4 regions of the Streptomyces sp. NPDC040405 genome follow, and region 1 is predicted to be linked to each of the others. Evidence: riboswitches for the same ligand, from Rfam matches in the RefSeq annotation. Region 1 holds a riboswitch; each other region holds the start of a gene.
What was found. A riboswitch is a leader RNA that binds a small molecule or an ion and turns the genes downstream of it on or off. The one in region 1 is predicted to bind cobalamin.
Positions count from the first base shown of each region.

Region 2: linked by a shared signal. The riboswitch ahead of ACZ59A_RS11635 (ribonucleoside-diphosphate reductase subunit alpha) and the one ahead of cobN (cobaltochelatase subunit CobN) in region 1 are both predicted to bind cobalamin.
Region 3: linked by a shared signal. The riboswitch ahead of nicT (Nickel transporter NicT) and the one ahead of cobN (cobaltochelatase subunit CobN) in region 1 are both predicted to bind cobalamin.
Region 4: linked by a shared signal. The riboswitch ahead of ACZ59A_RS00335 (cobalamin biosynthesis protein) and the one ahead of cobN (cobaltochelatase subunit CobN) in region 1 are both predicted to bind cobalamin.

Region 1 covers NZ_JBVIVI010000006.1:97,796-103,150, forward strand. Annotated here, with positions in the region: gene ACZ59A_RS24805 (precorrin-2 C(20)-methyltransferase) at 1-1,143, opposite strand, end outside; gene ACZ59A_RS24810 (precorrin-8X methylmutase) at 1,140-1,790, opposite strand; gene cobG (precorrin-3B synthase) at 1,799-3,190, opposite strand; cobalamin riboswitch at 3,251-3,399, shown strand; gene cobN (cobaltochelatase subunit CobN) at 3,434-5,355, shown strand, end outside.
Region 2 covers NZ_JBVIVI010000002.1:946,145-951,499, reverse strand. Annotated here, with positions in the region: gene ACZ59A_RS11650 (DeoR/GlpR family DNA-binding transcription regulator) at 1-257, opposite strand, end outside; gene ACZ59A_RS11645 (histidine phosphatase family protein) at 254-886, opposite strand; gene ACZ59A_RS11640 (FGGY family carbohydrate kinase) at 998-2,467, shown strand; cobalamin riboswitch at 2,576-2,704, shown strand; gene ACZ59A_RS11635 (ribonucleoside-diphosphate reductase subunit alpha) at 2,832-5,228, shown strand; gene ACZ59A_RS11630 (ribonucleotide-diphosphate reductase subunit beta) at 5,246-5,355, shown strand, end outside.
Region 3 covers NZ_JBVIVI010000003.1:446,996-452,350, reverse strand. Annotated here, with positions in the region: gene ACZ59A_RS15665 (GAF and ANTAR domain-containing protein) at 1-461, shown strand, start outside; gene ACZ59A_RS15660 (aconitate hydratase) at 653-2,629, opposite strand; gene nicT (Nickel transporter NicT) at 2,764-3,864, opposite strand; cobalamin riboswitch at 3,893-4,093, opposite strand; gene ACZ59A_RS15650 (EamA family transporter) at 4,156-5,076, opposite strand; gene ACZ59A_RS15645 (LysR family transcriptional regulator) at 5,145-5,355, shown strand, end outside.
Region 4 covers NZ_JBVIVI010000001.1:64,800-70,154, forward strand. Annotated here, with positions in the region: gene ACZ59A_RS00325 (inorganic phosphate transporter) at 1-1,012, shown strand, start outside; gene ACZ59A_RS00330 (hypothetical protein) at 1,028-1,258, shown strand; cobalamin riboswitch at 1,438-1,578, shown strand; gene ACZ59A_RS00335 (cobalamin biosynthesis protein) at 1,720-2,721, shown strand; gene ACZ59A_RS00340 (cobyric acid synthase) at 2,718-4,247, shown strand; gene ACZ59A_RS00345 (putative cobaltochelatase) at 4,303-5,355, shown strand, end outside.

The DNA of each region.
Region 1 (5,355 bases):
GGTCATGCCGGGCAGCACGCGCACCGGGACGTCGCGGTACGGGTCCTCGGACGCCGCCTCCAGAACGGCGGTGGCCATGGCGAACACGCCGGGGTCGCCCGAGGAGACGACGGCGACACGCCGACCGCGCCGGGCGAGGTCGAGGGCGAATTCCGCGCGTTCGGCCTCGACCTTGTTGTCGGACGGGTGGCGCCGCTGCCCGGGGCGTACGGGAACCCGGTCCAGGTAGGTGGTGTAGCCGACCAGATCCTCGGCGGAGGCCAGCTCGCCGCGCGCCTCGGGGGTGAGCCACAGCGGACCGGCGGGGCCGAGGCCCACCACCACGACCTCGCCCGGCCGCCCGGACGCGGCGACATCCGGGGCGGCGTCCGGGGCGTCCGGTGCGGCCGGAGTGCCGATACGGCTCGGCAGCACCGCCACCGAGAAGTACGGCACCGACGACGGGTCGACCTCGCCCAGCGGCCCGGAGCGCTCCGCGCTCATCGTGGCGCGCTCCACGTACCGCGCGTCGGCGAGCCGCCCCGAACGCTCCAGGGCGCGCCGTACGGTCGGGAAGGTGCGGCCGAGCTTCATGACCGCCGCCGCGTCGGTCGTCGCGAGGCGCGCCGTCAGCTCCTCCTCGGGCAGCGTGCCCGGGAGGACCGTCAGCACCTCCTCGCCCTCCACCAGCGGCGCGCCGAGCCGGGCGGCCGCCGCGCTCACCGAGGTGACGCCGGGGATTACCTCGGTGGGGTAGCGGTCGGCGAGCCGCTTGTGCATGTGCATGTACGAGCCGTAGAAGAGCGGATCGCCCTCGGCCAGCACCGCGACCGTGCGCCCCGCGTCCAGATGCGCGGCGAGCCGTGCCGCCGCCTCCGTGTAGAACTCCTCCATCGCGCCCCGGTAGCCGCCCGGATGGTCGGTGCCCTCCGTGGTGACCGGGTAGACCAGCCGCTCCTCGATGTGGTCGGGCCGCAGATGCCGCTCGGCGATGGAACGGGCGATGCTGCGGCCGTGCCGGGCGCTGTGGTACGCGACCACATCGGCCCCGGCGATGACCTCCACCGCCCGTACCGTCATCAGGGACGGGTCACCGGGGCCGAGGCCCACGCCGTACAGCCGGGCCTTCGTCGCGGGCGTCGCCCCTCGCTGCTGCTCGCTCACTCTTCCTCGCTCGCTATCGCGTTGATCGCGGCCGCCGCGATGGCGCTGCCGCCGCGTCGGCCGCGCACCACCAGATGGTGGGGCGCCGCCGGATGTCCGGCCAGCGCCTCCTTGGACTCGGCGGCGCCGATGAACCCGACCGGTACGCCGATGACGGCGGCCGGGCGCGGCGCGTCCTCTCCGCCCTCTTCGAGCATCTCCAGCAGCCGGAACAGCGCGGTGGGCGCGTTGCCAACCGCCACGACCGCGCCGTCCAGCCGGTCCCGCCACAGCTCCAGCGCGGCGGCGCTGCGCGTCGTCCCCATGCGCCGCGCCAACTCCGGTACGGCGGGGTCGGACAGCGTGCACACCACGTCGTTGTCCGCGGGCAGCCGCTTGCGGGTGACGCCGCTGGCGACCATCTGGGCGTCGCAGAGCACGGGCGCCCCGGCGCGCAGCGCCCGACGGGCCCGCGCGACCACCTCGGGCGTGTACGCGAGGTCCTTGACCAGGTCGACCATGCCGCACGCGTGGATCATCCGCACCACGACCTGGCTGACGTCGGCGGGGAGTCCGCCCAGGTCCGCCTCGGCGCGGATGGTGGCAAAGGAGGCGCGGTAGATGGCCGCCCCGTCCTTCTCGTAGTCGAACACTGTGTCCTCGATCATGTCGTTGATCATGCCGTTTCGCGGGCCGCCGCCACGGCGTCGGCCAATTGCTCCGCTGCCACGTCCGTCACGCCGCCGCCGGTCACGCCGTCCGGCTCCCGCGCGTCGCGTACGGTGAGCCGGTAGTCCGTACCGGAGGTGGCCAGCGCGTCCACCCAGCGGCCGCCGGGGTGGCCGCAGCGCCGCTCGCAGCCGGAGAAGTACACCGGCGGCGCGTCGGGGGAACGGGGAGCGTCCGTTGCCGCGCCCGCCACCGCGTGCGCCGCGTGGGCGCGCACATCGGCCAGGGACTTGGCGCAGCCCGGCCGTCCCGTGCACGCGCCGATCCCGGCCCACGGGGAGTCCGGATCGGTCACCAGCCCTGCGTCCGCCACCTCCCGCGACGCCTCCCGCGCGCCGTCCGCGGTGAACCCCGGGAGCACCACGCCGCGCCAGGGTGTCACACGCAACTCAGCCGACCCGCCCCGGGAGGCGAGCCCGGCGAGCAGCCGCCACTGCGCCGCGCCGACCCGGCCCAGGGGGACGAGGACGGACACGGCGTGGCGCCCGTCCGGCCCGGACACGATGCCCGGTGCGGGCGGCGCGCCGCCCGGGCTCTCATGTCCGATACGTACGGCTTCGACACCCTCGTCCGCGAGTCGCGCCGCCAAGCCGTCGGCGGTCACGGCGTGTTGCGCGGGCAATTCGCGCACCCGCCACGCCCGCGTACCGCTCGCCCGGGCCCTGGCCAGGAACTCCACGGCGGCCAGCGCGGCGGCGCGCGACGCGTCCCGCGCCCGCACCTCCAGCCCGTGCCCGGACCCGGGCTCCGGTCCCGACGGGTCGGATCCCACCCGCAGCACGGCTCCGCCGTCCCGCGTTGCGATCAATGTCACATCCGCGCCCAACGCGGCCACATCGCCCCGGCCGTCGTCCATCGCGAACAGGAAACGGCCTGACAAGCCGGACAACTCATCCCATGTCCCGGCGCACAGCGCGGCGTCCAACTCCCGTGCCCACGCCGTGACATCGCCGCGTCCGGCGCCGTCGAGGCCGCTCAGCGGGGACGCCACGATGTTGCGCACCCGGTCGTGGAGGTCGGAGGGGAGCAGTCCGGCGGCCCGCAGCCGGGCCGCCAGCTCGCCGCCGCACGCCGCGTCCAGGCCGCGGATCTGGAGATTGCCCCGCGAGGTGAGGTCCAGCCGGCCGTCTCCCAGCTCCTCGCTCGCCCGCGCCAGCGCCTGCGCCTGACCGGCCGTCAGCGTGCCGCCCGGTATCCGGACCCGCGCCAGGGAGCCGTCGTCCGCGGGGTGCAGCCGCAGCGCGCCGGGGCAGGCGTCATCGCGTCCGCGAGCCCGCCGCGAGGGCGCTTCGGGGGGCGCTTCATTCGCAGGTGGGACGATTGCCGGAGGGATGGACATGGCGGCGAGCATACCGACGTCCGGTCGGCCCTCACCGTCCCATGCCAGGTCAGCAACGCCTACTATGCTCAGGCGGCGGGCCGTCTGGCCCGCTGGACGCTTAAGACGGCGTCAAGGGGAGGAAACCGGTGCGAATCCGGTGCGGTCCCGCCACTGTGAGCACGGCAGCCCGCCGTGCGAGCCAGGAACTCCTGCCGTCTTCCAACCCGCCCGGGGCGCGGACCCCGAGGAAGGCGCCGAGCCATGATCCTGCTGCTGTCGACCTCCGACACCGACCTGCTCAGTGCGCGCGCGGCCACAGGCCCGGTGCCGTACCGCCTCGCCAACCCGGCGCGGCTCCCGCTCGACGATCTGCCCGGCCTCCTCGACGGTGTCGAACTCGTCGTCGTGCGGCTGCTCGGTGGCATCCGCGCCTGGGAGGAGGGCCTCGAAACCCTGCTCGCGGGCGACCTGCCCGTCGTCGTGCTCACCGGTGAACAGGCCCCTGACGCCCAGCTCATGGAGGCGTCCACGGTCCCCGTGGGGATCGCGGCCGAGGCGCACGCCTACCTCGCGCACGGCGGCCCCGCCAACCTGGACCAGCTGGCCCGGTTCCTCTCCGACACCGTGCTGCTCACCGGCCATGGCTTCGAACCGCCCGCCCCCGCCCCCACCTGGGGGCCGCTGGAGCGCACCGCGCGCGAGGACGTCACCGGCCCGGTGATCGCCGTGCTCTACTACCGGGCCCACCACATGAGCGGCAACACCGCCTTCGTGGAGGCGCTGTGCCAGGCCGTCGAGGACGCCGGGGGACGCCCGCTGCCGCTGTTCGTCGCCTCCCTCCGGGCCCCCGAGCCCGAGCTGGTCGAGGCCCTCGGCGCGGCGGACGCCGTCGTCACCACCGTGCTCGCCGCGGGCGGCACCCGCCCCGCCGAGGCGTCGGCGGGCGGCGACGACGAGTCGTGGGACGCGGGCGCGCTCGCCTCGCTCGACGTCCCCGTGCTCCAGGCGCTGTGCCTGACCTCGTCGCGCGGCGCGTGGCAGGAGAACGACGAGGGTCTGTCGCCGCTGGACGCCGCGACCCAGGTCGCCGTCCCGGAGTTCGACGGACGGCTGATCACCGTGCCGTTCTCCTTCAAGGAGGTCGACGAGGACGGCCTGCCGGTCTACGCCGCCGACCCCGAGCGCGCCGCGCGTGTCGCCGGAATCGCGGTACGACACGCCCGGCTCCGGCACATACCGGCGGCCGACAAGCGCCTCGCGCTCGTCCTGTCCGCGTACCCCACCAAGCACTCCCGGATCGGCAACGCGGTCGGCCTCGACACCCCCGCCAGCGCCGTCGCCCTGCTGCGCCGACTGCGCGCCGAAGGGTACGACTTCGGCCCCGAGGAGGGCGCCGAGGCGGTCCCGGGCCTGGCCTCCGGCGTCGGCGACGAACTGATCTACGCCCTCATCGAGGCGGGCGGCCACGACCAGGACTGGCTCACCGAGGAGCAGCTGGCCAAGAACCCGGTCCGCGTCCCCGCCGCCGACTACCGCCGCTGGTACGCCACTCTGCCGCGGGAGCTGCGCGAGTCGGTCGAGGAGCACTGGGGCCCGCCGCCCGGCGAGATGTTCGTGGACACCAGCCGCGACCCCGAGGGCGAGATCGTCCTCGCCGCGCTGCGCCACGGCAACCTGCTGGTCGTCATCCAGCCGCCGCGCGGCTTCGGCGAGAACCCCATCGCCATCTACCACGACCCCGATCTGCCGCCCTCGCACCACTACCTGGCCGCCTACCGCTGGATGGCGAGCCCCCAGGCCGACGGCGGCTTCGGCGCCGACGCCATGGTGCACCTGGGCAAGCACGGCAACCTGGAGTGGCTGCCGGGCAAGAACGCGGGCCTGTCCGCCGCCTGCGGCCCCGACGCCGCGCTCGGCGACCTGCCGCTGATCTACCCCTTCCTGGTCAACGACCCCGGCGAGGGCACCCAGGCCAAGCGCCGCGTCCACGCCACCCTGGTCGACCACCTCGTACCGCCGATGGCGCGCGCCGACTCCTACGGCGACATCGCCCGGCTGGAACAGCTGCTGGACGAGTACGCCGCCATCTCCGCGATGGACCCGGCCAAGCTCCCCGCCATCCGCGCCCAGATCTGGACCCTGATCCAGGCCGCCCGGCTCGACCACGACCTCGGCCTGGAGGA
Region 2 (5,355 bases), on a different contig from region 1:
ACCGCCTCCTTCTCGGCCCGGTGGGCGCCCATCCGGTAGGCGAGGCTGGACTCGAAGACCGACGAGGGCAGGGCCGAGACCCCGCCCCGGAACTTGCGCAGCACGCCGAGCCGGGCCAGCTCGTCCAGGTCCCGGTGCACGGTCATCAGGCTGACGCCGGTGAGGTCGGCCAGCTCCGCCGCGGTGGCGGTGGAGTGCGCGAGGACGTAGGCGGTGATGGTCTGTCGGCGGGTGTCCTGGGAGCGGACCGCGGTCATGGGCGGGATCCTGTCGTGGCGCCGTCGGTGGGCACGTTCAGGGAGCGCAGCGCCGTGCGGTCGCCGTCGATCCCGATCTCGGTCACCGCCGCGTTGTCCAGCCGGGGGAAGACCGCGCGGTAGCGGCCGACGGGGATGCCGAGCAGGGTGCACAGGGCGGCCCGCAGCAGGCTGTTGTGCGCCACGACGAGCACCGTGCGGTCCGGATGCGCGGCGGCCAGCCCGCGCAGGGCGGCGACGGCCCGGGCCGCGGCCTCGCCGGGGCGCTCCGCGCCGGGGAAGGCACCGGCCTCGGGGTCGTCGCGGAACGCCCGGACGGCCGCCGGGTCCTCCGCCTCCAGCTCGGCGAGGGTGCGGCCCTCGCACCGGCCGAAGTCCATCTCCCGCAGATCCCCGACGACTTCGGGGACCAGGGACAGCGCGGTGGCGGCCGGTTCGGCGGTCTGCCGCGCCCGGCCGAGCGGGGAACAGGCCACCGCGTCGATCCCGCGGCCCCGCACCCAGTGGGCGAGGGCCCGCGCCTGCCGGTGGCCGCGCTCGGTCAGCGCGATGTCCGAGATTCCGGCGTACCGGTTCTCCGCGTGCCACACGGTCTCTCCGTGGCGAACGAGCAGCAGTCGGGCGGTCATCCGGGGCTCCCCTGCGTCAGCCATTGCCTCATCACGTATCGGATGTTAAATCTAGCATCGCTCATGTGATGGAGCACCGGACAGCACCGGGATTGCGGAGGGCGGCAGGGAATGCGCGTGATCATCGGAGTGGATGTCGGCACCTCCGTCACCAAGGCCGTGGCCTTCGGCCGCGACGGGGTCGCACTCGCCTCCGCGGCCCGCCCCAGCACGCTGGACCGCCTCCCCGGCGGCCGGGTCGAACAGGACCTGGAGGACGTGCTGCGCACGGTCGCCGAGGTGGTGCGCGAGGTGGCCGCGGCGCTCCCCGGCCCGCCCGTCGCGCTCGCGCTCACCGGCCAGGGCGACGGGCTGTGGCTGCGGGACGAGGCGGGCCGGGCGGTGCGTCCGCCGATCTCCTGGCTGGACGGCCGGGGCGGCGGGACCATCGCCCGCTGGCGCGCCGACGGCACGCTCGCCGCCCTCTACGCCCGCACCGGCTCCGGGCTGTTCCCGGGCTGCCATGCCCCGCTGCTGCGCTGGCTGGCCGAGCACGAGCCGGAGGCGCTGGAGCGGGCTGCGGTCGCGGGTTACTGCGTGGACGCGGTGGCCCAGCGGCTGACCGGTGTCCTCACCGTGGACGCCTCCGACGCCTCCCTGCCGTTCCTCGATGTCACCACCCGCACCTATGTGCCCGCCGCGCTGGAGCTGTGCGGACTGGCCGACCACGCCCGGCTGCTGCCGCGCCCCGCCGCGCCCGGCTCCGTACTCGCACTGGACGACGAGGGGGCCCGGCTGACCGGGCTGCCGCCCGGACTGCCCGTCGTCTCCGGTCCGTACGACCTTCCGGCGTGCGCCATCGGCAGCGGGGTGCGGGACGTGGGCGACGGGCTGCTCATCGTCGGCACCACGCTGGCCTGCCAGGTGCTCACCGACCGCGCGGCGGTGGACCCTTCGGCCGATCCGGCCGGAATGTGGCTGTGCACCCCCGACCCGGACCGCTGGCTGCGCGCGATGCCCGCGATGGTCGGCACCGCCGCGCTGGAGTGGGTGCTCGATCTCACAGGGACGACCACCGCCGACCTCGACACCCTGCTCGACCGGAGCCCGCCGCGCGCGAACGGCGTGACCGCGCTGCCCTTCCTGTCCGGCGCCGGGGAGCGCGCCCCCTTCGTGGAGCCCGCCGCCCAGGGGCGGTTGGACGGCCTCACCCTCGCCTCCACCCGCGCCGACACCGTACGGGCCGTGTGCGAGGCCATCGCCTACGCGGCCCGCCACTGCCTGGAGGCGGCCGGGCTCTCGGGGCGGCTCGCGCTGTGCGGCGGGGGCGTGCGCTCGGCCGCGTGGACGGAGATTTTCGCGAACGTCCTGGGCCGCCCGGTGGCCGTACCGGACGAGCCGGAGGTCGGCGCGCGGGGCGCCGCCGCGGTCGCCTGGCGGTCGCTCGGCGACCCCGTGGACGCGTCCCGCTGGCGCGCCGCGTCCCGTACCGTCGAGCCGCGGGACGATCTTCGCGGCGCCTACGAGGACGGCTACGCCGACTACCGCGACCGCCTCGCCCGTGCCCTGGGCGAATGGCGGGCGAGCGGTCCGGGAAGCTAGTTTTTCCTGGGATTCCGGCGCGGCCAAGACCCGGCGCAACTCGTACATATATACGAATCCCCCCAGCTGACGACACAACATCTGGGGGCGCGTGCGCAGCACGACACAAGATGTATGCTCGTCCTCGCTGTCGCCGCAGGGGAATCCGGTGCGAATCCGGAACTGTCCCGCAACGGTGTACGTGTGCGCTTTCGCGTACCCGTGAGTCCGATGACCTGCCGACGGCCGTCTGCATACGTCCGGGCCTCGCGGGGTGGGTCGATGGACGCTGCGCGGTGTGCCGTGAAACGAAATCGGCATGCCCGTGAGCGGCCATCGCGCACCGCCCTCGAAGGCCCCCAGCCGAGCGAGGGAGAACACTTCAGTGACCATCGCGCCCGCCGACCCGGTTTCAGAGGCAGCCGATACTCCGGCAGTGGCCGACGCGCCCGGGACCGCCCTGCTGCGGACCCTGACCGCGCTCACCGCCGACCTGCCCGCCACCGACCCCGGCAAGGTCGCGGCCGCCGCCCTGCGCGGCCGCCATCCCGGCTCGGACGAGGCGGAGTTGCGCTCCCTGGCGACCGAGGCGGCGGCCGGACTCATCGGCGAGGAGCCGGAGTACTCCAAGCTCGCCGCGCGGCTGCTGACCCGCGCGATCGCCGACGAGGCGGCCGGGCAGGGCGCGGACTCGTTCTCCGCCTCCGTCGCCGTGGGCCACCGCGAGGGCCTGATCGCCGACTCCACGGCCGAGTTCGCGACCACCCACGCCGCCCGGCTGGACGCGCTGGTCGACCAGGCGCTGGCCGACGGGGCGGACGACCGCTTCGGCTACTTCGGGCTGCGCACCCTGCACAGCCGCTACCTGCTGCGCCACCCGATTACCCGTCAGGTGATCGAGACCCCGCAGCACTTCCTGCTGCGCGTGGCCTGCGGGCTCGCCGAGGACCTGTCGACACGGGCGCTGGCGGACGTCGCCGAGCTGTACCGGATGACCAGCACGCTGTCGTACCTGCCCAGCTCCCCCACGCTGTTCAACTCCGGCACCCGGCACCCGCAGATGTCCTCCTGCTATCTGCTGGACTCGCCGCTGGACGAGCTGGACTCGATCTACAACCGCTACCACCAGGTGGCGCGGCTGTCGAAGCACGCGGGCGGCATCGGTCTGTCGTACTCCCGCATCCGCGCCCGCGGTTCGCTGATCCGCGGCACCAACGGGCACTCCAACGGCATCGTGCCGTTCCTGCGCACGCTCGACGCCTCGGTGGCCGCCGTCAACCAGGGCGGCCGGCGCAAGGGCGCGGCCTGCGTCTACCTGGAGACCTGGCACGCGGACGTCGAGGAGTTCCTGGAGCTGCGGGACAACACGGGCGAAGAGGCCCGCCGCACCCACAACCTCAACATCGCGCACTGGATCCCGGACGAGTTCATGCGCCGGGTCGAGGCGGACGCCGACTGGTCGCTGTTCTCGCCCGCGGACGCGCCCGAGCTGGTCGACCTGTGGGGCGAGGAGTTCGAGGCCGCGTACCGGAAGGCCGAGGCCGAGGGGCGGGCGCTCAAGCAGGTCCCGGCGCGCCAGCTGTACGCCCGGATGATGCGCACCCTCGCGCAGACCGGCAACGGCTGGATGACGTTCAAGGACGCCGCCAACCGCACCGCCAACCAGACCGCCGAGCCGGGCCGGGTCGTCCACTCCTCCAACCTGTGCACCGAGATCCTGGAGGTCACCGACGACGGCGAGACGGCCGTCTGCAACCTCGGCTCGGTCAACCTCGCGGCCCACCTCGGTGAGGGCGGCGAGATGGACTGGGAGCGGCTGGACCGCACCGTCCGCACCGCCGTGACCTTCCTCGACCGCGTGGTGGACATCAACTTCTACCCCACCGAGGAGGCGGGCGCCTCCAACTCCCGCTGGCGTCCGGTGGGGCTGGGCCTGATGGGCCTCCAGGACGTCTTCTTCCGGCTGCGGCTGCCGTTCGACTCGCCCGAGGCGACGGCGCTCTCCACCCGGATCTCCGAGCGCATCATGCTCGCCGCGTACGAGGCGTCCTGCGACCTCGCCGAGCGCCACGGCCCGCACCCGGCCTGGGCCGAGACCCGCACCGCGCGCGGCGTGCTCCACCCGGACCACTACACCGGCGCGCGGGCCACCTGGCCCGAGCGCTGGGAGGCGCTGCGGCAGCGGATGGCGACGACCGGCATGCGGAACTCGCTGCTCCTGGCGATCGCGCCGACCGCCACCATCGCCTCCATCGCGGGCGTGTACGAGTGCATCGAGCCGCAGGTCTCCAACCTCTTCAAGCGCGAAACGCTCAGCGGTGAGTTCCTCCAGGTCAACTCCTACCTGGTGAACGACCTCAAGAAGCTCGGCGTATGGGACACCCAGACCCGGGACGCGCTGCGCGAGGCCAACGGCTCGGTCCAGGACCTCTCCTGGGTCCCGCAGGACGTACGCGACCTGTACCGGACCGCGTGGGAGGTCCCGCAGCGCGCCCTGATCGACATGGCGGCGGCCCGTACCCCGTACCTCGACCAGAGCCAGTCGCTGAACCTCTTCATGGCGGCGCCGACCATCGGCAAGCTCAGCTCGATGTACGCGTACGCCTGGAAGCGCGGCATCAAGACCACGTACTACCTGCGCTCCCGCCCGGCGACCCGGATCGCCCAGAGCGCCCGTGGCGGCGCCGCCACGGCCACCGTCCCCGCTCAGGCGGCGCCCGCCGACGACGACGCGGTCGCCTGCTCCCTGGAAAACCCCGAGTCCTGCGAGGCCTGCCAGTAATGCCCACCGCATCCGAGATGACCACCGTGAACACCGCGCCGGGCCATACCAAGAACCTGCTGGACCCGGGCTTCGAGCTGACCCTGCGGCCGATGCGGTACCCGCAGTTCTACGACCGCTACCGGGA
Region 3 (5,355 bases), on a different contig from region 1:
GCGAGGGGCCGTGCTTCGATGCCGCGCTCCGCAGCGAGCCCGTCTACCGGATCAGGGACTTCGCCGAGCCGCAGGAGAGGTGGCCCGACTTCGGGCGCCGGGCCCGCGACCTGGGCATCGGGAGCATGATGGGCTTCCTGCTCTACACGCGGGAAGAGGAACTGGGTTCGCTGAATCTCTATTCACGGAGCACGGGCGTCTTCACCAAGGGCAGCGAGACGGCGGGCTGGCTGCTGGCCTCGCACGCCGCGGTCGCCTTCTCCAGCGCCCGTACCGCCGACCAGCTCCAGCAGGCGCTGTCCACCCGGCACACCATCGGCGAGGCCATGGGCATCCTCATGGAACGCCTGAAGGTCGGCGAGGACGATGCCTTCAACGTGCTGCGGCGGGTGTCCCAGGAGCGCAACATCAAGCTGCGGGACATCGCCCGGCAGGTCTGTGAGAGCGGCGGCATCGACTGAGAGCCGAGCCGCCGCCGAGGCGGCTCCACCGGCCCGCATTCTGGACCGGAAGAGCCTGGCCATCGTGTTCCCCCGGGGGACTCGCCGACAGCGTGGGCCGCGAGTACCCGCCGCCCGGACCCGTATGCATACGTACCGGGCCCGATGACGACCGATCAGCGGGCGAGGGCCGGGCAGCGCGCAAGGGCAGGTCAGCGGGCCAGGGCCGGGATGATGCCGCCCGCGAGAATCGCCTCGCACTGCCGCGGGGAGAGCCGGTGGCGCAGCGGATACTCCTCGTCCCGGGTGACGTTGCGCACCCGGAGCGCCGGGGCGTCCGTCCGGGCGAGGGCCTCGTGCAGACCGGACAGCCGCAGCCGGTCGTCGGTCCCGATGCGCGCGTAGTCGCCGGGATCGTCGAATTCGAGGGCGAGGACGCCGAAGTTGGCGAGGTTCTGCCAGTGGATGCGGGCGTACGACCTGGCGATGACCGCCCGTAGCCCCAGGTAGCGCGGGGTGATGGCGGCGTGTTCGCGGGAGGAGCCCTGGCCGTAGTTCTCCCCGGCGACGATGAAGTGTCCGCCGTCGTCCCGGACCGACGCGGCGCGCCGTGGGTAGTCGGGGTCCAGCCGGGTCAGGGTGAACTCGGCCAGCTTGGGGATGTTGGACCGGTAGGGCAGGGCCTTCGCCCCGGCCGGGGAGATCTCGTCGGTCGAGACGTCGTCACCGGCCTTGAGGAGGACCGGGCCTTCGAGGGTGTCCGGCAGCGGATCGAACTGGGGCAGCGCGGAGATGTTGGGGCCGCGCCGCAGCTGGACGCGGTGTGCCTCCTCCGGTGGCAGCGGGGGCTCCAGCATGGCGTCGTTGACCGACGGCGGTTCGGGGGTGTGCGGTGCGGGCGGGACCGCCGACAGCCGGTCGGCCCAGTCGCGCGGATCGGTGATGACGCCGGTCAGCGCGGAGGCCGTGGCGGTCTCCGGCGAACACAGCCACACCGCGTCGTCCTCGGTGCCGGAGCGGCCGGGGAAGTTGCGCGGGAACGTACGCAGCGAATTGCGCCCCGCCGCGGGGGCCTGGCCCATGCCGATGCAGCCCAGACAGCCCGACTGATGGATGCGGCCACCGGCGGCGATCAGGTCGAACGTGGCACCGGACCGCGTCAGGTCCTGGAGGATCTCGCGGGAGGTCGGGTTGATGTCGAAGCTCACCTCGGGCGCCGTCTGCCGCCCCGCCACCATGGCCGCAGGTACGGCGAAGTCGCGGAACCCGGGGTTGGCGGAGGAGCCGAGGACCGCCTGCCCGATGGGCTCACCGGCGGCCTCCCGGACGGGCACGACGTTCCCCGGGGAGGTGGGCCGTGCGATCAGCGGCTCCAGGGACGACAGGTCGATCTCCTCGTCGAGGTCGTAAGCGGCGTCCTCGTCCGCGACGATCTCCACGTAGTCCTCGCCCCGCCCCACCCCCGTCAGGAAGTCGCGCACCGCGCCGTCGGAGGGGAAGACGGTGGTGGTGGCGCCGAGTTCCGCCCCCATGTTCGCGATGACGTGCCGGTCCATGGCGGTGAGGGAGGCCAGGCCGGGCCCGTGGTACTCCAGTACGCGCTGGACGCCGCCCTGCACCCCGTGGCGGCGCAGCATCTCCAGGATCACGTCCTTGGCGCTGACCCACGGGGGCAGTTCCCCGGTCAGCCGGATGCCCCAGATCTTCGGCATGGTGAGGTGGAGCGGCCGTCCGGCCATGGCGAGGGCCACCTCCAGTCCGCCGGTGCCGATCGCCAGCATGCCCAGGGAGCCGCCCGCGCAGGTGTGGGAGTCGGATCCGGCGAGCGTTCTGCCGGGGGCGCCGAAGTGCTGCATGTGCGTCGGATGGGAGACACCGTTGCCGGGCTTGGAGAACCACAGGCCGAAGCGGCGGGCGGCCGAGCGCAGAAAGAGATGGTCCTCGGCGTTGCGCTCATCGGCCTGGAGGATGTTGTGGTCCACGTACTGGACGCTGACCTGCGTGGCGACCCGGTCCAGCGCCAGCGCCTCCAGTTCCTGCATCACCAGGGTGCCGGTGGCGTCCTGGGTGAGCGTCTGGTCCACGCGCAGCGCGATCTCCTCCCCCGGCTCCATGCGGCCGGACACGAGGTGGTCGGCGATCAGCCGTTGCGTCACGGTGCCGTGTGCGCGGCCATGGGGCAGACCCATAGCGGTACCGCCTTCCCGGTGCGGCGCGGCCGGACGGTCCGGGCGCCACCATGGCGGTTCCCGTTCCGCGGCGGCCATCCCGGGCGCGCCCGGGCACAGTCACCCGGACGGGCGCCCGGGCCCGGCGGCCGGTGTCAGCCGCCGTCCGCGTCCGCGGCGGCCGGGGCGGTGCGGACGCGCCAGCGCTGTTCGACCTTGGCGATCCGCCAGTAGGCCAGCGCCGCGGCCCACACCACGACGAACAGGCCGACGATGATGAATCCGACGTTGTCCAGGTTCAGGGCGGAGATCCAGCCGGTGACGGAGTCGCGCAGGGCGAGCTTGTCGTGCAGGACGCCGACCAGCTCGATGGTGCCGATGAGGAAGGCCACCGCGATCGACAGACCGGTGATGGCCAGGTTGTAGAACACCTTGCGGACCGGGTTGGAGAACGCCCACTGGTAGGCGAAGTTCATGAAGGTGCCGTCGAGGGTGTCGAACAGGCTCATCCCGGCGGCGAAGAGCAGCGGCAGGCACAGGACGGCGTACCAGGGCAGTCCCGCTGCGGCGCCGCTTCCGGCCATCACCATCAGCGTGACCTCGGTGGCGGTGTCGAAGCCGAGCCCGAAGAGGAAGCCGAGCGGGAACATCTGGCCGGGCCGGGTGATGGAGTTCGTGAAGCGGCCCAGGACGCGGTTCATGAAGCCGCGCGAGTCGAGGTGCGCCTCCAGTTCCGACTCGTCGAACCGCCCGGCGCGCATCGCCCGGAAGACCCGCAGGATGCCGAGCAGGGCGACCAGGTTGAGCGCGGCGATGAGGTAGAGGAAGGTCCCGGACACGGTGGTGCCGACGACGCCGAGGACCTGGTGGGTGCCGGAGTTCTCGTTGATCAGGGTGCCCGCCAGCTGGGTTCCTCCGGCGACCAGGGCGGCCAGGGCCACCACGACGCTGGAGTGGCCGAGCGCGAACCAGAAACCCACCGACACCGGCCGCTTGCCGTCGGCCATCAGCTTGCGGGTGGTGTTGTCGATGGCGGCGATGTGGTCGGCGTCGAAGGCGTGCCGCATGCCCAGGGTGTACGCGGTGATCCCGAGGCCGACGCCGAACGTCTTGGCGCCGACCTCGTAGTGCTGGGGCTCGACGACCAGGAAGAGCAGGCCGAAGGCGACGGCGTGCAGGGCGACGATCACCGCCAGGAGCCCGGCGGTCCGGACGGTGTCCTCGCGCCGCCAGTGGAATGCGGTGGGCAGGGTCATGCGGTCACGCTCCAGCACCTCGTGGATCACTTCGTGAGATGCCGCGGCCGGTCTCCTGGCTGACGGGTCGACGCGACCGCCCCTGCCTTCCCGGCCGCGCGGTGGCGGCCAGTGGCTCCGCGGCCCGGTCGTGCGGCCGCGGAACGGGACGGGAACTCCCCGATCACAGTGGCGAGGGCCGCTCCGGTTTCGCACCGGCTTCCCGAACACCACGGCGCCGCAACCATAGGCGCCACCCCGCAAAACCGGCAAGTGAGGCACTTTCAGCCGCGGTCACGCGAGGCACGCCGGTCACGCGCGTGAGGTGAGGATGCTGAGCGCGTTGGCCACGACGATGGCGCCGATGGACGCCCACTCGGCCCACCCCAGGCTCTGGCCGAGGAGGATCCATCCGACGACGGCGGCGAGGACCGGGTTGACGCTCATGAACAGCCCGAAGGTCTGGGCGGGTACGCGGCGCAGGGTGAACAGGTCGGCGAGGTAGGGCACGGCGGAGGAGAGGACACCGGCGACGATGGCGTAACCGGCCGCTCCCGGGGTCGGCGGGTGCTGGACTGCGATGACGATGCCGACGGGCAGGAACAGCACGGCGGAGACCGCGGCGGCCGCCGCAGACCCCTGCGCCCCGGGGACGCGGCGGCCGACGGTGCGGTTGAGCAGGATGTACGACGCCCAGCAGGCGGCGGCCAGCAGCCCGAGGCCCAGGCCCAGGTAGTCGGTGGAGGGCTGGGGGCGCATCAGGGTGATGACGCCCGCCAGGGCGACCAGCGCGCAGCACGCGTCCGTGCGGCGGTGGGAGGCGGACAGGGCGATGGTCAGCGGGCCGAGGAATTCCAGCGTCACCGCCAGCCCGAGGCCGATGCGGTCGATGGCGCTGTACAGGGAGAGGTTCATGGCGCCGAAGACCAGGGCCAGCAGCAGCACCGGCACCCACTGCTGCTTGGTGAAGGACCGCAGGCGGGGGCGGCCGACGGCCAGCAGGACGAGGGCGGCGACGTACTGGCGTACCGCGACGACGCCGGAGGCCCCGAGCACGGGGAAGGCGAGGGATCCGATCGCGGCCCCGGTCTGGTTGGACAGGCCGCTGCCCGCCATGGTGAGCACACCGGCCATGGGCCGCCCGGCCGGGTTCGGTTCCGGGAGGTCCGGACTCGTGGGTGACGTAGCGGTCAGGTGCTCGGGGGCGGAAGCGGGGGCGGGGGCTGCGTCCATGCCCCGATCGTGGGGCCGGGCGACCATTGCGCAAAATGCGTTTGCCGTCGCACCTATACGCTTGGGTTATGGATGTGGAGCTGCGTCAGTTGCGCTGTCTCGTCGCGATCGTGGACGAGGGCACGTTCACCGATGCCGCCATCGCGCTCGGGGTCTCCCAGGCGGCCGTGTCCCGCACGCTGGCCTCGCTCGAACGCACCCTCGGGGTGCGGCTGTTGCGGCGTACGTCGCGGACGGTGACCCCGACCGGCAGCGGACTGCGCGTGGTGGCGCAGGCCC
Region 4 (5,355 bases), on a different contig from region 1:
CTGGCTGGCCGGTCTCCCGTCCAGCTCCTCGCACGCCCTCTTCGGCGGCCTCATCGGCGCCACTGTGGTCTCCGTCGGCATGGACGGGGTCAACAGCGAGGCGATCGTCATGAAGGTCCTCATCCCGGCCGTGGCCGCGCCGGTCGTGGCGGGCATCGCCACGGTGGCCGCCACCCGGCTCACCTACCGACTGGCCAACGACCGGGCCGCGGAGGACACCGCGAAGGGCTACCGCGCCGGGCAGATCGCCTCGGCCGCCCTGGTCTCCCTGGCCCACGGCACCAACGACGCGCAGAAGACGATGGGCGTCATCACCCTCGCGCTGGTCACCGGCGGCGTCATCGCGCCCGACTCCGACCCGCCCATGTGGGTCATCGTCTCCGCCGGTCTCGCGATCGCGCTCGGCACCTACCTGGGCGGCTGGCGCATCATCCGCACCATGGGCAAGGGCATCACCGACATCCAGCCGCCGCAGGGCTTCGCCGCCCAGACCGGCGCCGCGACCGTCATCCTGGCCTCCTCCCACATCGGCTTCGCGCTGTCCACCACGCAGGTCTGCTCGGGCGCCGTCATGGGCGCGGGCATCGGCCGCAAGGGCGGGGTGGTGCGCTGGGCGACCGCGGGCCGCATGGTCGTCGCCTGGGCGCTGACCCTCCCGGCCGCCGGTCTGGTGGCCGCCGCCGCGGCGCTGCTGGCCGGTCAGGGCAACGGGGGCATCGCCGCGGTCGCCGTCCTCGCGGTGCTGGGCTGCGGTGTCATCTGGGTGCTCTCGCGCCGCAAGCCGGTGGACGCCAGCAACGTCAACGCGCCGAGCGTGGAGCCCAACGCGTCGCCCGGTGTCGTCATCGCCGCGCTGCGGTCGGTGGCCCCGCCGCCCGCCGGAAAGGCCGCGCCCGCCGCGTCCGCCTCCTCGTCCGCTGATGGCACGGACGCCTCGTCCGCTGACGCCACGGACACCTCGTCCGAATCCGCCCCGACTCCCGCCACCGCGGGAACCGGTTCCACCAGCTGACAGGGAGCACACGCAATGCACATCGACTGGGCGGCCCTCGGCCAGGTCTTCGGCGTCAGCCTCGCGGTGACGGTCGGCGTCGTCGGGGTCTTCACCCTGGGCATCCTCGGCACCTCCCGTACGGCCCAGCCACAGCCGCAGGCCACCGCGGGCGGCGCGTCCCCGGTCGCGCGCACCGGCGCGTACGCCTGTTTCGCGCTGTGCGCCGCGGTGGTGGCGTACGGCATCTATCTGATCGTGGCCTGAGGCCACACGACGACCGCGGGGCGGTGGGTGCCGATCGGCGCCCACCGCCCCGCGGTCGTTCCCCGGTGGGGGCCGGTGGGGGCCTGTGGGTCTCCGCACACTCTGGCATCGCAGGTCAAATGCGAGTTGACGGCCATTCGCACCCCATGGTGGACTTCCCGAGCCAAACGGCGGCAGGAGAGGAAGCCGGTGAGAATCCGGCGCGGTCCCGCCACTGTCACCGGGGAGCGCTCTCCCCTCACCGCAAGGGGTCACGGCCGTCCGTACGCAAGGACGGCTGGAAGACCGGGAGAGCCGCGGATCCGGGAGCCAGGAGACTCTCACCGCCGGTCACGTCGAGCCAGGGCGCGGACCCTGAGTGAGGACATACCGCCATGCCCGGCACTGCCACGCCGTCAGCTCCACCTGTCCGTGTGCCCGGCGGCGGTCCCCGCCGCAGAGGCATGACGGCGGTCTGAAGGATGCGTGCCGAACACGCCTCGTACGCGTGCGGCGCCGCTCTCGGCTTCCTCGGCGATCTCGTCACGGGCGATCCGCGCCGCGGCCATCCGGTGGCCGCGTTCGGGCGCGCCGCCGCGGCCGCCGAGCGGCGGCTGTGGCGCGACCACCGCGGTTCCGGGTCACTGCACACCGCGCTGTGCGCGGGCGGCGCGGCCGCCGGTGCCGCGCTGCTGGCGCGTACCGTACGCACCCTCGCGAGGCCCCGCCGTACGGCCGATGCCGCGCTGACCGCCGCCGCCACCTGGGCCGTGCTGGGCGGCACCTCGCTGGTACGGGAGGCCCAGGCCATCGGTGACGCGCTGGCCGCCGGGGACGTCGACGCCGCGCGGGAGCGGCTGCCGCATCTGTGCGGACGCGATCCGCAGGCGCTGGACGCACAGCAGATCGCGCGGGCCGTCGTCGAGTCGGTGGCCGAGAACACCTCGGACGCGGTGGTGGGCGCGCTGGTGTGGGGGGCCGCGGCCGGGGTGCCGGGGCTCGTGGGCTTCCGTGCCGTCAACACCCTGGACGCCATGGTGGGCCACAAGTCGGCCCGCTACCGCCGGTTCGGCTGGGCCGCGGCCCGGCTGGACGATGTCGCGGGCTGGCCCGGCGCCCGTCTCACCGCGGCCCTGGCCGCCCTCGCCGGGCCCGACCCGCGCGGCGCGTGGCGCGCCTGGCAGCGCGACGGCGGACGCCACCCGAGCCCCAACGCGGGCCCGGTGGAGGCGGCGTTCGCGGGCGCCCTGGGCGTACGGCTGGGCGGCACGCTGGCGTACGCGGGCCGGGTCGAGCACCGGCCGGTACTGAATCCGGGCGGCCGTCCCGTGGCGGTGGCCGACATACCGAGGGCGATCCGCCTCTCGCGGCGGGTGTCGGCGCTGGCCCTGCTCACCACTGTTGTGGCGCGTTCCGCGACCGGCCGTTCCGCGACCGGCCGGACCACTGACCGGACGGCCGACCAGAAAGAGGTGACCCGATGACCTCGGGGGGCGGACTGCTCATCGCGGGAACGACCTCGGACGCCGGGAAGAGCGTCGTCACGGCGGGCATCTGCCGCTGGCTGGCGCGCAAAGGGCTCCGGGTCGCCCCGTTCAAGGCACAGAACATGTCGCTCAACTCCTTCGTCACCCGGGACGGCGCCGAGATCGGCCGGGCCCAGGCCAGTCAGGCCGCCGCCGCGCGCGTCGAGCCGAGCGCGCTGATGAACCCGGTCCTGCTGAAGCCGGGCAGCGACCGCAGCAGCCAGGTGGTGCTGCTGGGCAAGCCGGTGGGCGAGATGAGCGCCCGTGGCTACCACTCCCAGCGGCGCGAAGGGCTGCTGGAGACCGTCACCGAGTGCCTGAGCGAACTGCGGCGCACACACGACGCGGTGATCTGCGAGGGCGCGGGCAGCCCGGCCGAGATCAATCTGCGCCGCACCGACATCGTCAACCTGGGCCTTGCCCGCTCATCGGGGCTGCCGGTCGTCGTGGTCGGGGACATCGACCGCGGCGGCGTCTTCGCGTCCTTCTTCGGCACGACCGCGCTGCTGTCCCGCGAGGACCAGCGGCATATCGCCGCCTTTGTGGTGAACAAGTTCCGCGGCGACGTGAGCCTGCTGGAACCCGGTCTGGACATGCTGCGCGACCTCACCGGCCGCCCGACCGTCGGGGTGCTGCCGTACGCGCACGGCCTCGGCATCGACGAGGAGGACGGGCTGCGCGTCTCGCTGCGCGGCGCGGTGCGCGAGAGCGTCGTCGCACCGCCGCACGGCGCGGACGTCCTGCGGGTCGCGGTGGCGGCCGTACCGCTGATGTCCAACTTCACCGACGTGGACGCGCTGGCCGCCGAGCCGGGCGTGGTCGTGCGCTTCGTGGACCGCCCGGAGGAGCTGGCCGACGCCGATCTGGTGGTGCTGCCGGGCACCCGGGGCACCGTGAAGGCGCTGGAGTGGCTGCGGGCGCGCGGTCTCGCCGACGCGATCGCGCGGCGGGCCGCGGAGGGGCGGCCGGTGCTCGGCATCTGCGGCGGCTTCCAGGCGCTCGGCGAGCGCATCGAGGACGAGGTCGAGTCGAAGGCCGGGACGGTCGCGGGCCTCGGGCTGCTGCCCGTACGGGTCCGCTTCGCCACGGGCAAGACCCTGGCCCGGCCGGTGGGCGAGGCGCTGGGCGAGCGGGTGGAGGGCTACGAGATCCACCACGGGGTGGCCGAACTGCTCGACGGGGGCGACGAACCCTTCCTGGACGGCTGCCGGGTGGGCCCGGTGTGGGGCACGCACTGGCACGGCTCGCTGGAGAGCGACGGCTTCCGCCGCGCCTTCCTGCGGCGGGTGGCGCAGGCGGCGGGCCGGGCGTTCGTGCCCGCGCCGGACACCCGCTTCGGGGAGCTGCGCGAGGAGCAGCTGGACCGGCTGGGCGATCTGATCGAAGAGCACGCGGACACGGACGCGCTGCTGAGGCTCATCGAGGGCGGCGTACCGGACGGGCTGCCCTTCGTGCCGCCCGGGGCGCCGGGAGGAGCGGCTTGAGCACACCGGAACGACCGGAACGCGACCGCGTACGCACCGTAGGAGGTACCGAAGCATGACCACCACTGCCTACCCGTTCACCGCGGTCGTCGGAATGGACGACATGCGGCTCGCCCTGCTCCTCAACGCCGTCTCACCCGCCGTGGGCGGCGTGCTGGTGCGCGGCGAGAAGGGCACGGCCAAGTCGACGGCCGTGCGGGCGCTGTCCACACTGCTGCCGCCGGTCGGCGTCGTTCCCGGGTGCCGCTTCTCGTGCGATCCGGCCGCGCCCGACCCGGACTGCCCGGACGGACCGCACGAGACCGCCCCCGGGGACGCGCGCCCCGCGCGGATGGTGGAGCTGCCGGTCGGCGCTTCCGAGGACCGCCTCGTCGGGTCGCTCGACATCGAGCGGGCGCTGTCGGACGGGGTCAAGGCGTTCGAGCCGGGGCTGCTCGCGGACGCGCACCGCGGGGTGCTGTACGTCGACGAGGTCAACCTGCTGCACGACCACCTGATCGACCTGCTGCTCGACGCGGCCGCCATGGGCGCCTCCTACGTGGAGCGCGAGGGCGTCTCCGTACGGCACGCCGCGCGCTTCCTGCTGGTGGGCACCATGAACCCGGAGGAGGGCGAGCTGCGGCCGCAGCTGCTGGACCGCTTCGGGCTCACCGTCGAGGTCACCGCGTCGCGGGACACCGAGGAGCGGGTCGAGGTGGTGCGCCGCAGGCTGGCGTACGACGAGGACCCGGCCGGGTTCGCCGCGCGCTGGGCGCGCGAGGAGGGCGAGCTGCGGGACCGCATAGCCGCGGCGCGCGCGCTGCTGCCCGCCGTCCGTCTCGGCGACCGCGCGCTGCGGCAGATCGCGGCGGTGTGCGCGGCGTTCGAGGTGGACGGGATGCGCGCGGACATCGTGACCGCGCGTACGGCGACGGCGCTGGCCGCCTGGGCGGGCCGGACGGATGTGCGGACCGAGGACGTGCGGCAGGCGGCGCTCCTGTCGCTCCCCCACCGGCGGCGGCGGGCGCCGTTCGACGCGCCGGGGCTGGACGAGGACAAGCTCGACGAGGTGCTGCGGCAGTTCGAGGACGAGGAGCCCGAGCCCGAGCCGGAGCCCTCTGATCAGGGC